Regions from separate parts of the Streptomyces sp. NPDC008121 genome, predicted to be linked through region 3. Evidence: riboswitches for the same ligand, from Rfam matches in the RefSeq annotation. Region 3 holds a riboswitch; each other region holds the start of a gene.
What was found. A riboswitch is a leader RNA that binds a small molecule or an ion and turns the genes downstream of it on or off. The one in region 3 is predicted to bind cobalamin.
Positions count from the first base shown of each region.

Region 1 (5,310 bases), on a different contig from region 3:
GGTGCCCGAGCGGCTCGGCGATCGAGCGGTTGCGTGCTCACGGCCCGGAACCGCGGACATCGGTCCAGCGGTTCCGGGCCGTGGCGCTGCCAGGGCTCGCCGGCCTGAGGGTCAGCGCAGGACGGACGAGAAGTTGTCGAGCTGGATCCAGGTGACCTTGTTGGTCGCCTGCGGCCCGAAGACCGTGAGGACGCCCTGGGTGTTGGCCTCGACGCGGAGCGCGTTGATGCCCTGGCTGTTGTTGCGGGGGCAGACGCCCCGGGTCAGCTTCGGCGGGCGGATCGTCTCGGGCAGCGTGCCCAGCTGGGCGTCCGCGGTGAACGAGCAGGTGACCGTGCCCCGCAGCTGGAGGAACTCGGTGCCCGCGAGAGTTATGACCCGGGCCTGGAGCGGTGCGGCGGCCTCCGGCACCACACCGGGCGCCGGAACGACGGCCGTCCAGTCGACCAGGAGCCGGCACCCGTCCGACCCGTCGACCGCGGCGGCGGGCGCGGCGGTCAGCAGCGGGGCCGCGACGGCTGCGGCGGGGGCGGCCAGAGCCGCGCCGAGCAGGGAACGGCGGCTGGGAGTAGGGCGGTTCATGCGCGATCCTCCGGATCGGGTAGGGCGGGGCAGCGGCGGGGAGCGGGGCGGCGGACCGTGACGGCCCGGGCCCCGGCACGGGGCGGCGTCATCGCCAGGCGACCGAGACGCCGTCGAGATCGATCCAGGTGACGGCGTTGTCGCCAGTGGCGCCGTACGCCCAGAGCGCGCCGTGGACGTCCGCCTCGATCCGGCAGACGCAGCGGCCGTAGTAGTTGTTGCGCGGCACGTTCTGGCGGACCGGACGGGTGGGTCGCAGCCGGTGCGGCAGGGTGGCGACCCTGCTGTCCGCGGTCAGGCCGGGAGAACACGTCAGGGTGCCGCGCATCTGGAGGTAGGCGGTCCCGGCGATCGCGATCAGCCGCCCGCGCGGGCGCTCGGCGCCCGGGGTGACGCCCGCTTCCAGGGCGAGGTCCTCCCAGTCCGACAGCACCTGGATCCCGTCCACGGCGGGCTTCGTCGGATACCAGCCGATCGTGACGTCGCGCGCGAACTCGCTGCCGGGCGTGGTGTTGCTGAATCCGAAGAGCAGCCGGGTCTCCCGCGTCGCCGGGTCGACCTCGACGGCCAGCCCCTCGGGCTCCCGCCGCGTGAGGCCGTCGGCGCCGGTGACGACCTGCCGGTCGAGCCTGAGCCCCGTCGTCCACGAGTAGGACGTGAGGAAGGTGATGCCCGGGAACTCGCTGGGTACGGTCGGGTCCTCGCCCTTGTCGTACGGCGCCCACTGGTAGACGTACAGGACGTCCCCGAGGCTCGCGAAGCCCTGGAAGGTGAGCTTCGGCTCCAGCGGGTACGGCGAGGGCACGGCGGGGGTGACGTCCTCCCCGTCGGGCACGACGAACGTCGGGCCGGCCGGCGTCCAGTCGCCGGTGGCGGCACCGGCCGTGGCGTACCGGGTGAAGTGCCGGTCGCCGCCCTTGTGGTACATCACCGTCAGCAGGCCGTGCACCGGGTCGGTCGAGGGGCCGGTGCCGGAGGTGCTGCCGGGAGCGGTGAACTTCCGCTCCGCCGGGATGGTGGCGCCGTCGAGTACCTCCCCGTCGGCGAACCGGAACCGCGTGATCGCCTTGCCGAAGGTGGTGCCGCCGCCGGTGACGTGGAGCGGCCCGACCTCCGTCCAGACGTAGCTGTCGGCGCCGACCGGCTCCACGCCCATGGCGAGGCCGTGGCCGAAGCCCTTCAGCTGCATCGCCCCCGTGCGCACGCCGGTCCGCCGGTCGATGCGGTTGAGGTACATGTTGCCGGCCGGGGCCGTGGCCGAGCTCTCGACCTGGAGCACGAAGACGTGCCCGTTGACGGTGTCCGTCGCGATCGCCTGCGGCGCCGGGTTCTTCACCAGGTCGACGGTCTGGATCAGTCTGCCGGTCGGACCGGACAGATCGATGCCGTTGGTGTCTGTGTAAGCCATGTTCCCTCCCCTGGGTCCTCCCCGGACCCATGCCCGTCATGATCACACGCGTGTGCGAGTCGAGGGTCCGGGGGGCGCGGCCGCGAAGGGGAGACATCCCGAGGCAGGGGCGGGATCAGGCGTTACGGGGCGGGCTGTACGAGGTCAGGCGGTGCGGGATCAGGCGGTGCGGGTGAGCCGCCACACGTTGTCCACCCGCGTGCCCCGGCGGCCGTCGGGCGCGGTGAGGGCGCGTTCCACGCCCTCCAGCGTGTCCACCCGCCAGGGGTGCGGCAGGGCGAGCGCCGCGAGGACGCCGTCGAGGGTGGGGAACTCCGCGTCGAACGGGTACTCGTGCTTCTCCATCCAGGACGGCCACGCGGCGTGCATGGCGATGAGGAGCGTGCCGCCCGGGGCGACCGCGGCGGCGGCCGACCTGAGCACCCCGTCCTGGTCGAGCGGAACGGGCGACTGCAGGAACTGGGCGCTCACCAGGTCGAAGCCGCCCTCGGGGAAGGTCACTCCGAGGTCGTGCCGCTCGAAGGCGGTCCGGTCGGCGCAGCCGGCCTCCGCCACGTGGGCGGCCGCCCGTTCCAGGGCGGTCGCGGAGATGTCCACGCCGGTCACCCGCCACCCCCGCGAGGCCAGCCACAGGACGTCGCCGCCCTCGCCACAGCCCAGGTCCAGGGCCGTGCCCGGTGTCAGATCGGCGGCCTCCCGCACGAGGAGCGGGTTCGGTTCGCCGCTCCAGACACGGTCGCTCGTGCGGTAGCGCTCTTCCCAGAACTCGGCGGGATCGGTGGGCTTCGGGGTCGGCATCGAGGCTCCTTCGGGACGACTGCGCGGCGCCGGCGGCACCTGGGTCCAGACTCGCCACGGCCCCCCGGCGCGTCAAAGATGCTTGCCGTTTCGGCAACAAGGCGGCGCGGGACCGAGAGGGCGTCCTTTTGCGCCGGAGGCGCGGAACCGTAGGATCACCTGGTCATCACCGCGACGGGAGACAGGAAGCCGGTGCGAAACCGGCACGGTCCCGCCACTGTGACCGGGGAGTGCACCCGTCGAGACGCCACTGCGCGCACCGCGTGGGAAGGCTGGGGTGTACGCCGATCCGGGAGTCAGGAAACTGGCCTGTCGCGGGCCCGATCCGAGGAGCGCGGACTCCCCAGGAGGCTTTTCGTGTACCCCAGTACGTCCCGCATGCCCCGCACGCGCAGCATGCCCCGTCGCCGCCCCGTGCGCGCCGCCGCCCTGGCCCTCGCCCTGTCGGGGGTCCTGCTCACCGGCTGCGGCGCCTCCCCTCAGAGCGGCACCGCCCGGGAGGGCGGCGGCGCGAAGCCCGGTGCGTCCGCCGAGGGTTTCCCCCTCACCGTCGAGAACTGCGGCACGCGCACCACGTACGACAAGCCGCCCTCCCGGGTGGTGACCATCCATCAGCACCCGGCCGAGCTGATGCTGGCCCTCGGTCTGAAGGACCGGATCGTCGGCACGGCCTTCCCCGACTCGGCCGTACTGCCCGCCTTCCGCGAGGACTTCGCGGCGATCCCGGAGCTGGCGAAGAAGGAACCGTCCTTCGAGTCGGTCCTCAACGCGGAACCGGACTTCGTGTACGGCGGCTACGCCAGCGCGTTCGCCGAGAAGGAGGGCCGCTCCCGCAAGGCGTTCGCCGACGCCGGGATCGACACCTACCTCAACCGCGAGTACTGCGGGAAGAAGAAGGTGGCGATGACGGACACGTACGACGAGATCCGCGCCATCGGCTCCCTCTTCGGCGTCGAGGAGCGTGCCGACGCGCTGGTGGCCGACCTTCAGGGGCGCGTGGCAAAGACCGCGGCGACGGTGAAGGGGGCTCCCGCCCTCCCCGTCTTCGTGTACGACAGCGGCGACAAGTCGGCGTTCACCGCCGGAGGCAAGAGCCTCGGCACCGAGGTCATCCGCCTCGCCGGCGGCACCAACGTCTTCGCCGACCTCGACGACGTCTTCGGCGACGTCTCGTGGGAGCAGGTCGTCGCCCGTAAGCCGGAGGTCATCGCCATCTACGACTACGCGGGTGCGGGGAACGTCGAACAGAAGAAGAAGTTCCTGCTGGCGCAGCCGGCCCTCGCCGACGTGCCGGCCGTGAAGAACAAGCGCTTCGTGGTGCTGCCGCTGACGGCGACGCTGGTCGGTGTCCGCGCGCCGTACGCGGTCGAGGACCTCGCCCGCGGGCTGCACCCCGAGCGCTTCCGGTGACGGCACCGGCGAAAGCCGTGTCCGCCGCTCCCCCCGCCGGCTCCTCCGCCCGTCCGGCGGGCGCCGCCCGCGCGGCCGGTCCGGGCCGCCGCGCCTTCGCCCTCACCCTGGTCGTCCTCGGCGTGCTGCTCCTGGCGTCGATGACGGCGGGCATGGCCATCGGCTCGGTGCCGGTGCCCCCCGGCCAGGTGTGGGGCATCGTGACGCACGCCCTGACCGGAGACGGTTCCGAGCCCGCCTGGTCGCAGGCGCGGGAGACGATCGTGCTCGACGTGCGGGCGCCGCGGGTGCTGCTGGGCGCGGTGACGGGCGCCGGGCTCGCGGTGGTGGGCGCCGCGATGCAGGCGTTGGTACGCAACCCGCTCGCGGAGCCGTACCTGCTGGGCGTCTCCTCGGGCGCCTCCCTGGGCGCCGTCGCGGTGATCGTCTTCGGGGTGAGCCTCTTCGGGCCGGTGTCCCTGTCGGTCGCCGCGTTCGCCGGCGCCCTGCTGACGCTGCTGCTCGTCTACACGACGGCCCGGTCCGGCGGCCGCATCACCTCGGTGCGGCTGGTGCTGTCGGGCGTGGCGTTCGCCTCCGTCCTCACGGCGGTCATGGACGTCCTGCTGCTGACCAGCGACCGGGGCAACGAGGCCCGGGCGGTCCTTGCCTGGACCCTCGGGGGCCTCGGCGGTGTCCAGTGGGCCACCCTGTGGCTGCCCGGCGCGGCGCTCGCGCTCGGCGTCGCGGTCCTGCTGACCCGGGCCCGTTCGCTCAATCTGCTGCTCGCCGGCGAGGAGGCGGCCTCGACGATGGGGCTCGACGTCGCCCGGTTCCGGGCCCGGACCTTCGTCCTGCTCTCGCTGGTCACCGGCGTTCTGGTGGCGGCCGCCGGGCCGATCGGGTTCGTGGGGCTGATGATGCCGCACACCGTGCGGCTCTTCGTCGGCGGCGACCACCGCCGGGTGCTGCCGACGGCCGCGCTGGGCGGGGCGGTGTTCCTGATCTGGGCCGACATCGCGGCGCGTACGGTCGCCGCACCCATGGAGATCCCGGTCGGGGTCCTCACGGCGCTGTGCGGGGGGCCGTTCTTCCTGTGGCTGATGCGGCGGGACGCCCGGCGCACGGCCGAC
Region 1 is NZ_JBIBHT010000002.1:299,810-305,119, forward strand. It holds gene ACFZBD_RS06975 (hypothetical protein) at 112-582, opposite strand; gene ACFZBD_RS06980 (hypothetical protein) at 671-1,990, opposite strand; gene ACFZBD_RS06985 (methyltransferase domain-containing protein) at 2,150-2,788, opposite strand; cobalamin riboswitch at 2,932-3,116, shown strand; gene ACFZBD_RS06990 (ABC transporter substrate-binding protein) at 3,167-4,198, shown strand; gene ACFZBD_RS06995 (iron chelate uptake ABC transporter family permease subunit) at 4,216-5,310, shown strand, end outside.
Region 1: linked by a shared signal. The riboswitch ahead of ACFZBD_RS06990 (ABC transporter substrate-binding protein) and the one ahead of ACFZBD_RS22425 (hotdog domain-containing protein) in region 3 are both predicted to bind cobalamin.

Region 2 (5,310 bases), on a different contig from region 3:
TCGCGGACGGCCAGGCGGTCATGACGGCCCACGGGTCCGGGACCGGCCCTCCGGTCGCGGACGGAAGGGTGGCCACGGCGGGCCGGGCGTCCGCGGGCGGCCGGGGGGTCACGGCGCGCCCGGCGGAATGAACGGCAGGCCGGGTGGCGGGCCGTTCTCGATGAGCCGCAGCAGCGCGTCCGTGTCCGCGTGTTCCTCGATCAGGTCGCCGAGCCGGTCGAGCTGCTCCTCGCGCAGGGCGTGGAAGCAGGTGTCGGGGGCGGGGACGAAGCGGCGGCCGGCCGCGGCCGCGACCTCGCGCAGGAACGCCCGGCGGAAGCCGTCGCTCTCCAGCGAGCCGTGCCAGTGGGTGCCCCAGACGGAGCCGACCCGGCAGCCGTCCAGGAACGGCTCGCCACCCTCCACCCGGGCGACGCCGTGGTGGATCTCGTACCCCTCCACCCGCTCGCCGAGCGCCTCGCCGACCGGCCGGGCCAGGGTCTTCTCCGGGGCGAACCGGACGTGGACGGGCAGCAGTCCGAGCCCGTCGACGACGCCCGCCCTCGACTCGACCTCGTCCTCGATGCGGGCGCCGAGGGCCTGGAAGCCGCCACAGATGCCGAGCACCGGCCGGCCCTCGGCGGCGCGCCGCGCCAGCGCGTCGGCCAGGCCGCGCTCCCGGAGCCAGGCCAGCGCCCGGACGGTCCCGCGCGTGCCCGGCACGACGACGAGATCGGCGTCGGCCAGTTCCTCGGCGCGGTCCACGAACCGCACGACCACGCCCGGTTCGGCCGCCAGCGCGTCCACGTCCGTGAAGTTGGACATCAGCGGCACGGCGCACACCGCCACCCGCAGCACGTCCTCGCCGACCGGCGGCGCCACGACCGACTCCCTGACCGCGCCGCGCAGCGAGACCCGCAGCCCGTCCTCCTCGTCGATGCCGAGGCCGTGGGCGTAGGGCAGGACGCCGAAGGTCCGCCGTCCGGTGAGACCGAGCAGCATGTCGAGGCCGGGTTCGAGGAGCGAGACGTCGCCGCGGAACTTGTTCACGAGAAAGCCCGCGATCAGCTCCTGGTCCTCGGGCGCGAGGAGCGCCGTGGTCCCGAAGAACTGGGCGAACACTCCGCCCCGGTCGATGTCGCCGACCACCAGGACCGGCAGCCGCGCGGCCCGCGCGATGCCCATGTTCACGATGTCCGTGCGCCGCAGGTTGATCTCGGCCGGACTGCCCGCCCCCTCGCAGATCACGGCGTCATATGTGCCCCGCAGCTCCTCCAGGCACGCGAGGACCGGCTCGAAGAGCTCCTTCTGCCGTCCCCCGTGGTAGCCGCGCGCGCTCAGCTCGCCGACCGGCTTCCCCATGAGCACGACCTGGCTGGAGCGGTCGCTGCCCGGCTTGAGCAGTACCGGGTTCATCAGCGCGGTGGGCTCCACCCGGGCGGCCTGAGCCTGCATGGCCTGCGCGCGGCCGATCTCCGCGCCCTCCCTCGTCACGAAGGAGTTCAGGGACATGTTCTGGCCCTTGAACGGCGCGACCTTCACCCCCTGACGCACCAGCCAGCGGCATATCCCCGCCGTGACGACGCTCTTGCCCGCGTCGGACGTGGTCCCGGCGACCAGCAGCCCCCCGCCCGTCATCCGTGCCTCCGCTTCCTCTGCCGCGCGCCCGCCAGGGCCCGTCCCGCCACACAGACCGCCAGCGTCAGCCAGGTCACCCGGCGCGACAGCCGTACCGCACGCTCGATGTCCGCCACCTCCACCGCCCGGCCCTCGCCGTTGAGCACGGGCCGGTGCTCCACCCGCCCGCCGTACGACAGCGTCCCGCCCAGCCGTACGCCGAGCGCGCCGGCGAACGCCGCCTCCACCGGGCCCGCGTTGGGGCTCGGGTGGGCGGCCGCGTCGGAGCGCCAGGCCCGCACCGCGCCCCGGGGGTCGCCGCCGGCGACCGTCGCGAGCAGGGCCGTCAGCCGCGCCCCCGGCCAGCCGGCGAGGTCGTCGAGCCGGGCCGAGGCCCAGCCGAAGCGGCGGTACGTCGGGGACTTGTGGCCCACCATCGCGTCCAGGGTGTTGACGGCCCGGAAGCCGACCAGCCCCGGCACGCCCGCGACCGCGCCCCAGACCAGGGCGCCGACGACGGCGTCGGAGGTGTTCTCGGCGACGGACTCCACGACCGCGCGGGCCATCGCGGGGCCGTCCAGGGCCTGCGGATCGCGGCCGCACAGATGCGGCAGCCGCTCGCGGGCCACGTCCAGGTCCCCGGCGGCCAGCGCCCCGCCGACGGCGCGGGCCTCCCGGCCCAGGGTCGTACCGCCGACGACGGCCCAGACGGAGGCGGCGGTCAGGGCGGCGGACGCGGCGGGCCGGTCGCGGACCGTACGGGCGGCGAGGGCGCCGAGCACGGCCGTACCGCCCACGCAGACGGCGGTGTGCAACGCGCCCCAGCCGCGGTGGTCGCGGCGCAGAAGGCTTTCGACGGCGCCGGCGGCCCGGCCGAAGGCGGCGACGGGGTGGCCGCGGCGGGGGTCGCCGAGGAGCAGGTCCGCGGCCAGACCGGCGGCGGCGCCGTACGCGAAGGCGCCCGGGGGCGCGGATACACCGGTGGCTCTGCGGCCAGGCATGGCGCTGTGTCCTCACTCAGGGTCCGCGCCCTGGCTCGACGTGACCGGCGGTGAGAGTTCCTGGCTCCCGGGGTTTCACCCCCGGTCACAGTGGCGGGACCGCGCCGGATTCGCACCGGACTTCCTCTTCTGCCGCCGTATTGGCCCCGAGAGTCCACCACGGGGCGCGAACGGCCGTCAACTCACCCTTGACCTGCGACAGGAGAGTGTGCGAAGCCCCACAGCGACGATGACCGGGCGGGCCGCACCCTTCGGTGCGACCCGCCCGGCGGTGGTGTGGTGAGGCGTCAGACGACGATCAGATAGATGCCGTACGTGACGGCCGCCGCGCAGAGTGCGAAGCAGGCGTACGCGCCGGTGCGCGCGAGGGCGGCGGAGCCGCCCTGGGCGGCGGCCTGCTCCTGCTTGGAGAGGCCGATGATGCCGAGGGTGAACAGGCCCACGAGGGCGACGGTCGCCACGAGGCTGACCCCGAAGACGGAGCCGAGAGCTGCCCAGTCGATCTTCATGTCGTTCGTCCTTACACCGCGGCGGAGGCCGCGGGGGCTGCCGGGTCCGTGGGGGCCGGCGAGGGGATGGTGGTCTTGAGGTCCTCGTCCGCGAAGGCGGCGACGGAGCCGGCCGGCGGCGGGGTGACGGCCGCGATGGCGGTGGTCACGACGCCCGCGGGCTCGTCGGCCAGGTCGTCGTCGGTGACGTTGTGGTGGTCGACCGGCTTGCGGCGCGAGAGCGCCCAGATGACGGCGGAGCCGGCGATCAGCAGGAGCGCGACGACGGCGATGCCCCAGGTGCCCTGCTGGGTGAGGAATTCGGCGCCGGCGGCGACCAGGCCCGCCGCCGGAAGGGTCAGACCCCAGGCGACGAACATCCGGGTCGCGGTCGACCAGCGGACGACACCGCCCTTGCGGCCGAGGCCCGCGCCCATCACGGCACCCGAGCAGGACTGGGTGGTCGAGAGGGAGAAGCCGAGGTTCGAGGAGGCCAGGATGACCGTGGCGGCGCTGGTCTGGGCGGCGAAGCCCTGCTGCGGCCGGAGGTCGGTGAGGCCCTTGCCCATGGTGCGGATGATGCGCCAGCCGCCGAGGTAGGTGCCGAGGGCGATGGCGACACCGGCGGAGACGACGACCCACATCGGGGGGTTGGAGCCGGGGACGAGGACGCCACCGGTGACCAGCGCCAGGGTGATGACACCCATCGTCTTCTGCGCGTCGTTGGTGCCGTGGGCGAGGGAGACGAGACCGGCGGAGGCGATCTGGCCGGCGCGGTAGCCCTTGGCCGTGTGCTTCTCGTCGGTCTTGGCGCCGATCCGGTACGTCAGGCGGGTCGCCACCATCGCGGCGAGACCGGCGACGAGCGGCGCGGCGATCGCGGGGATGAGGACCTTGGTGACGATGGTCGAGCCGTTCACGGCCGACCAGCCTGCCGACATCACGGCCGCGCCGATGAGTCCGCCGAAGAGGGCGTGGGACGAGCTGGACGGGAGGCCGAGCAGCCAGGTCAGCAGGTTCCACAGGATGGCGCCGACGAGCGCCGCGAAGATCACTTCGGTACGAATGCCCTGTTCATTGATGATCCCGCCGGAGATCGTCTTGGCGACCTCCACGGACAGGAACGCGCCGATCAGGTTGAGCACGGCGGACATGGCCACCGCCGTCTTGGGTTTGAGGGCACCGGTCGAGATGGTCGTCGCCATCGCGTTGGCGGTGTCGTGGAAACCGTTCGTGAAATCGAACACGAGAGCTGTCACGACCACAATGGCGAGCAGCAGCGTGATGTGTTCCATTTACCCAGGCAATCGTTTGACGTCAGTGGCGCGTCGAACGTAAGCAACCTGAGTGAACGGAAGATGAACTGGGTCGGGCGCTGTGGTGACCCCATCCGGGGTCAAGGGATTCCGCTTACGGCTCGGGCGGAGCGCGGGTCCACGATGCGGTCGCCCCGCAACCCCGGGTAATCCGGGCGCTTACCGGGCACACGCGACTTCCTTCCCTTCCGTCCCCTACGCCCCGTGTCAGCCCGTGGACCGCGGGTGCGCGATGTCAGCCGTACGAGGGACCCCCCGAAGTGATCCATGTCACTCGTCCGTGGTCGTGCGGGCGCCCCGGGCGCGGCCGGATCTCGCCGGTCCTCGCCGGCCCGCGGACCTCCCGGGTGGCAGCCCGTCGCCCCCGTACCGACACTGAGACCGTGCGCCCGGCTACAGCGACGGCAGCGGCCGTCACCACTCTGATCGGTGTCGGCGCGGCCGCGGTGGCGGTCGGCCGCTACGCGGGCGACGCCGCCCTGAAGGCGGCGTCCGGACGGCCCCTGCCCGGCGATCCACGCCTCACCGTGCACGCCACGGGACCCGGCAGGGTCACCCTCACCCGCAGCCTCGCCTCCCTGCGCCCCGGCACGTACGGCATCGAGGGCACCGACTTCCACGGTTTCGTCGGCCCCGTCCTCGACCGGGTCCCGCACACCCCCGACACCGTCGTCCGCCGGCTCGAACGCGTCGAACTCGGCACCCTCGAACCCGGCGCCCGCGTCCGGCTCACCCCCGAACTGCACGCCGGAACCCCCCGCACCGCCCTCGGCGTCCGCTACGAGGACATCGAGATCCCCGGCGAACTGGGCAGCCTGCCCGGCTGGCTCGTCCCCGGCCCCCGCCCCACCTGGGTGATCGCCGTGCACGGCCTCGGCACCACCCGGCGGCACCCCCTCAACCTCGTCC
Region 2 is NZ_JBIBHT010000005.1:57,582-62,891, reverse strand. It holds gene ACFZBD_RS17880 (cobyric acid synthase) at 109-1,617, opposite strand; gene ACFZBD_RS17875 (cobalamin biosynthesis protein) at 1,614-2,597, opposite strand; cobalamin riboswitch at 2,630-2,773, opposite strand; gene ACFZBD_RS17870 (hypothetical protein) at 2,885-3,106, opposite strand; gene ACFZBD_RS17865 (inorganic phosphate transporter) at 3,118-4,380, opposite strand; gene ACFZBD_RS17860 (alpha/beta hydrolase) at 4,785-5,310, shown strand, end outside.
Region 2: linked by a shared signal. The riboswitch ahead of ACFZBD_RS17875 (cobalamin biosynthesis protein) and the one ahead of ACFZBD_RS22425 (hotdog domain-containing protein) in region 3 are both predicted to bind cobalamin.

Region 3 (5,310 bases):
GGGGCCGGGGCGGGCGGTGGAGCAGCCGGCGGTGGCGAGGGCGAGAGCCAGGGCGAGGCCGAGGCGGGCGGGATGACGCATGGGTCTCTCCGGTGGGACGAGGGCGGGGTGGGTTGCGACGGGCCGGGGGCCGGGGGCGACGGGCGGGCAGGGGTGTGGCGGGGCAGCGGGGCACCGGGTGCGAGGGCGCCGCGTTCGAAGAGTACTGTAATGGCAATCATTTTCATTAACGACCCCGGGGGCGTCGTCGCGGACCTCGCCCCCCTCGCCGAGGAGCACCCCACATCGTGGTCACCCCATCCACCGCCACCGCGGCCAAGTCCCCTGACGTACCGCCGCGTTCGGTCCTGCGCGACCTCGCCTTCCTGCGCCTTTGGGCGGGCACCACCGCCTCCGGTCTCGCGACCTGGGCGCTGCCCTTCGTCCTCGGGCTCGCCGTCCTCCACCGCGATCTGGGCGCCACCGGGCTCGGCCTGGTCCTCGCCGCCCGCACCGCCGGGTTCCTCCTCGCGGTCGCCGTCGGCGGCGTGCTCGCCGACCGGCACGCGCGCCGCGCCGTCGTCTTCTGGTCCGCCCTCGCGGCGGCGGTCGCCTCGCCCCTCCTCGCGGCCGGCCTCGGGCACTCCCTCGTGCTGATGACGGCCGCCGCGGCGCTCGCGGGCGCCGGACAGGGCGCCTGCCGCCCGGCGTTCCAGGCGCTCACGGCCGAGACCGTCCAGCCGGAGCGCCGTCAGCAGGCGAACGCCGCCATGACGATGGCCGTCCGGTCCGCCACGCTCGCCGGGCCCGCGCTGACCGCACTGCTCGCGGCCTTCCTCGACGTCGCGTGGCTGCTGCTGGGCATCGGGCTGCTCTGGCTGGTCGCGGCGCTGGTCCCGGCGAGGGGAGGCAGGGGCACCGCCGGCAGCGCGACCACCGCGACCCCCGCCCCCACGACCCCGCGCCCGTCCGACCCCGCCCGACACACCGGGCCCCGCACCGGACCGGACGCCCCGCACCGCCCGGGCTTCCGTGCCGAGTTCGTCGAGGGCATACGCGAGGCCCGGCGCCACCCCTGGTTCCTCGCCGGTCTCGCCGCCCTGGTCGCCGTCATCGCCCTCGGCTACTCCGCCACCAGCGTCGCCCTCCCCCTGATCAGCCGGGACCGTTACGGCACCGAGTGGGTGCTCGCCGCGGCCATGACCGCGTACACCGTCGGCGCACTCGGCGGCGCCCTGTTCATCGCCCGCGTCCGACCGCGGTCCCAGGGCTGGGCCGCCTTCGCCGGCCTCGCGGCGTACGGCTTCGCCCCGCTCAGCCTGGTGCTGCCGGTCCACCCGGCGGTGGTGGTCGGCGCCTACGCCGTCGCGGGGATCGGCATCGAGCTGTTCAACGTGCCCTGGTTCACGGCCACGCAGCGCGAGGTCGCGCCGGACAAGCTGGCCCGGGTCTCCTCGCTGGACTTCCTCGTCTCCTACGGTCTGGCGCCGGTCGGTCTCGCCCTGATCGCGCCGGCCATCGGCCTCCTCGGCGTCACGCCGGTCCTCGCGGCGTGCGCCGCCGCCTGCTTCCTCGTCCCGGCCGCCGCGTGCCTGGTGCCCGGCGCACGGCACTTCGCGCGGCCGGCCCCGGAGACCACGGACTGACGCGTCGCGCAGGACGTAGGCTGGAGCGCGCAGCTGGTTCGCCCCGTCCGCCAGGCGGGAGGCGTCGTAAGAGGGAACCCGGTGGGAATCCGGGACTGCCCCGCAGCGGTGAGCGGGAACGACCGCCGTCATACGCACTGGACCCGGCAAGGGCCTGGGAAGCGACGGCCAGTAGGAGACCGCCGGTCGATCCGGTGGACACGCCCGCGAGTCCGAAGACCTGCCCGCTGCCCGCGCACCCGGCCTCCGGGCTCCCCGGCCCCGTGCGCGCGGATCCGACCCGCCGCGACTCGCGAAGGAGAGTTGACGTGGCCGACCACGCCGCCACCCTGCCGTCCCCCGTCCGCAAGACCCCGGCCGATTCCCGGGTGACCCTCGCCCACATCATGAGCGAGCACGACACGAACCTGTACGGGACCATCCACGGCGGGGTCGTGATGAAGCTCATCGACGACGCCGCCGCGGCGGCCGCCGGGCGCCACGCGGACGGTCCCGCCGTGACCGTGTCGGTCGACCGGATGACCTTCCTCGCCCCCGTCCGCTCCGGCGACCTGCTGAGCGTCCACGCCGAACTCGTCCGGGCCGGCCGCACGTCGATGACCGCCGAGGTCCGCGTCACCGCCGAACGCTGGAACGCCTCCGGCCCGACCGCCGAGGTCGCCACCGGCCGCCTCAGCTTCGTCGCCGTCGACGCCGACGGGCGCCCCCGCCCCGTACCGGCGCTCGACCTGCCCGATCCGGCCGGCGCCGACCGACCGGTGGGCGCCGGGTGACGGCCGGCTGACGGCGCTCCCGCTGCCCCGTTCATATAGAACGGATCCGCCCGGAGCTTCAAGAGCGTCCAGGAGAGGGCAAGGTCACAGCTGTGCGGACTGCTGCTCCTTTGTTCCCCTGACCTAGCATCCGAGCATGACAGTCCTTCCCGACGACGGGCTTGCCCTCGCCGCCGATTTCTCCGACGCGTCCCGTGAGCAGTGGCAGGGCCTGGTGGCCGGCGTCCTGCGCAAGTCGGGCAAGGACGTCGAAGGCGCGGCAGCCGAGGACGCCCTGTCCACCACGCTGGAGGACGGGCTTCGCGTCCGTCCGCTGTACGCGGCCGACGACGCCGCGCCCGAGGCCGGCTTCCCCGGGTTCGCCCCGTTCGTGCGGGGCGGCCGCCCCGAGGGCGGCACCCTCGGCGGCTGGGACGTACGGCAACGGCACACGGCCGCCGACTGCGCGGCGGTGCTGGGGGACCTGGAGAACGGCGTCACCTCGCTCTGGCTGGTCGTCGGCGACGGCGGCATCCCGACGGACGCGCTCGACACGGTCCTCGACGGCGTCTACCTCGACCTCGCGCCCGTCGCCCTCGACGCGGGCGACCGGACCGAGGACGCCGCGGCGGAGTTGCTGCGGCTGTACGAGCGCCGTGGCGTCGCCCCCGAGGCGGCGCGCGGCACCCTGGGCGCCGACCCCCTCGGCCTCGAAGCCCGTACGGGACGGTCGTCCGGCTTCGCACCGGTCGCCGCGCTCGCCCGGCGGTGCGCCGAGGAATACCCGGGGCTGCGGGCGCTGACCGTCGACGCCCTGCCGTACCACGAGGCCGGCGGTTCCGCCGCGGAGGAGCTCGGCTGCTCGCTGGCGACCGGCGTCGCCTATCTGCGGCAGCTGACCGACGCGGGCCTGGACATCGAGCAGGCCTGTGGCCAGCTGGAGTTCCGTTACGCCGCCACCGCCGACCAGTTCCTCACCATCGCGAAGCTGCGGGCGGCGCGCCGGCTGTGGGCCCGGGTCGCGGAGGCCTGCGGGGCAAGCGGCGCGGGCGGGCAGATCCAGCACGCGGTGACCTCGCCGGTGATGATGACCCGCCGTGACCCGTGGGTGAACATGCTGCGCACGACGGTGGCGACCCTGGCCGCCGGGGTGGGCGGGGCCGACGCGGTCACCGTGCTCCCCTTCGACCACGCGCTCGGGCTGCCGGACGCCTTTGCGCGCCGGATCGCCCGCAACACCTCGACCATCCTGATCGAGGAGTCGCACCTGTCCCGGGTGATCGACCCGGCGGGCGGCTCCTGGTACGTCGAGCGCCTCACGGACGAACTCGCCCACGCGGGCTGGGAGTTCTTCCGCACCCTCGAACGTGCGGGCGGGCAGGCGGCCGCGCTGCGGTCCGGCATGGTCCGGGACCGCCTCGCCGCGACCTGGTCCGCCCGGGGCGCGAAGCTCGCCACGCGCCGCGAACCGGTCACCGGCGTCAGCGAGTTCCCGCACCTGACCGAGAAGCCCGTCGTCCGCGAGCCCGCCCCCGCCCCGCCGTCCGGCGGGCTGCCCCGCGTCCGGCGCGACGACGCGTACGAGGAGCTGCGCGCCCGCTCCGACGCGCACCTCGCCGCGACGGGCGCCCGCCCCCGCGTCTTCCTCGCCACCCTCGGCCCCGCCGCCGCGCACACGGCGCGGGCCACGTTCGCCGCCAACTTCTTCCAGGCGGGCGGCATCGAGGCCGTCACGGAAGGCACCTTCGAGGAGAGCGGGGCGGCCGAGGTCTGCCTCTGCTCCAGCGACGCGCTCTACGAGGAGGGGGCCGCGGCGCTCGCCGGGGAGCTGCGGGCGGCGGGGGCCGGTCACGTGTTCCTCGCGGGCCGCCCCGGACCGTACCCGGACGCCGACACGTACGTCTTCGCCGGCTGTGACGCCGTCGCCGTGCTCTCCGCCACGCTCGACCGCATGGGAGTCTCCTGATGTCCATCCCCGATTTCTCCGCGATCGACCTGGGGACCCCGGCCGCGCACGGCAGCGCCGACGACTGGCGGACGGCGGTCAAGAAGGCGGCCGGCGGTGACGACCTGCTCTGGGAGACCCCGGAGGGCATCGCCGTCAAGCCGCTCTACACCGGTCGGGACCTGGAGGGCCTGGACTTCCTGGGCACCTACCCAGGCATGGCCCCGTACCTCCGCGGCCCGTACCCGACGATGTACGTCAACCAGCCCTGGACGATCCGGCAGTACGCGGGATTCTCCACCGCCGAGGAGTCCAACGCCTTCTACCGGCGCAACCTGGCGGCCGGGCAGAAGGGCCTGTCGGTCGCCTTCGACCTGCCGACCCACCGCGGCTACGACAGCGACCACCCGCGGGTGACCGGCGACGTCGGCATGGCGGGGGTGGCCATCGACTCGATCTACGACATGCGGCAGCTCTTCGACGGCATCCCGCTGGACAAGATGACCGTGTCGATGACGATGAACGGCGCCGTGCTGCCGGTGCTGGCGCTGTACATCGTGGCGGCCGAGGAGCAGGGCGTGCCGCCCGAGAAGCTGGCCGGGACCATCCAGAACGACATCCTCAAGGAGTTCATGGTCCGCAACACGTACATCTATCCGCCGAAGCCGTCGATGCGGATCATCTCCGACATCTTCGCCTTCACCTCGCAGCGGATGCCCCGCTACAACTCCATCTCGATCTCCGGCTACCACATCCAGGAGGCCGGGGCGACGGCCGACCTGGAGCTGGCGTACACGCTCGCCGACGGCGTGGAGTACATCCGGGCCGGGCGCGAGGCGGGGCTGGACGTGGACGCGTTCGCGCCGCGGCTCTCCTTCTTCTGGGCGATCGGCATGAACTTCTTCATGGAGATCGCCAAGATGCGGGCGGCCCGCCTGCTGTGGGCGAAGCTGGTGCGGGAGTTCGACCCCAAGAACGCCAAGTCGCT
Region 3 is NZ_JBIBHT010000006.1:463,039-468,348, reverse strand. It holds gene ACFZBD_RS22435 (ABC transporter substrate-binding protein) at 1-81, opposite strand, end outside; gene ACFZBD_RS22430 (MFS transporter) at 288-1,625, shown strand; cobalamin riboswitch at 1,693-1,847, shown strand; gene ACFZBD_RS22425 (hotdog domain-containing protein) at 1,934-2,398, shown strand; gene ACFZBD_RS22420 (methylmalonyl-CoA mutase family protein) at 2,535-4,343, shown strand; gene scpA (methylmalonyl-CoA mutase) at 4,343-5,310, shown strand, end outside.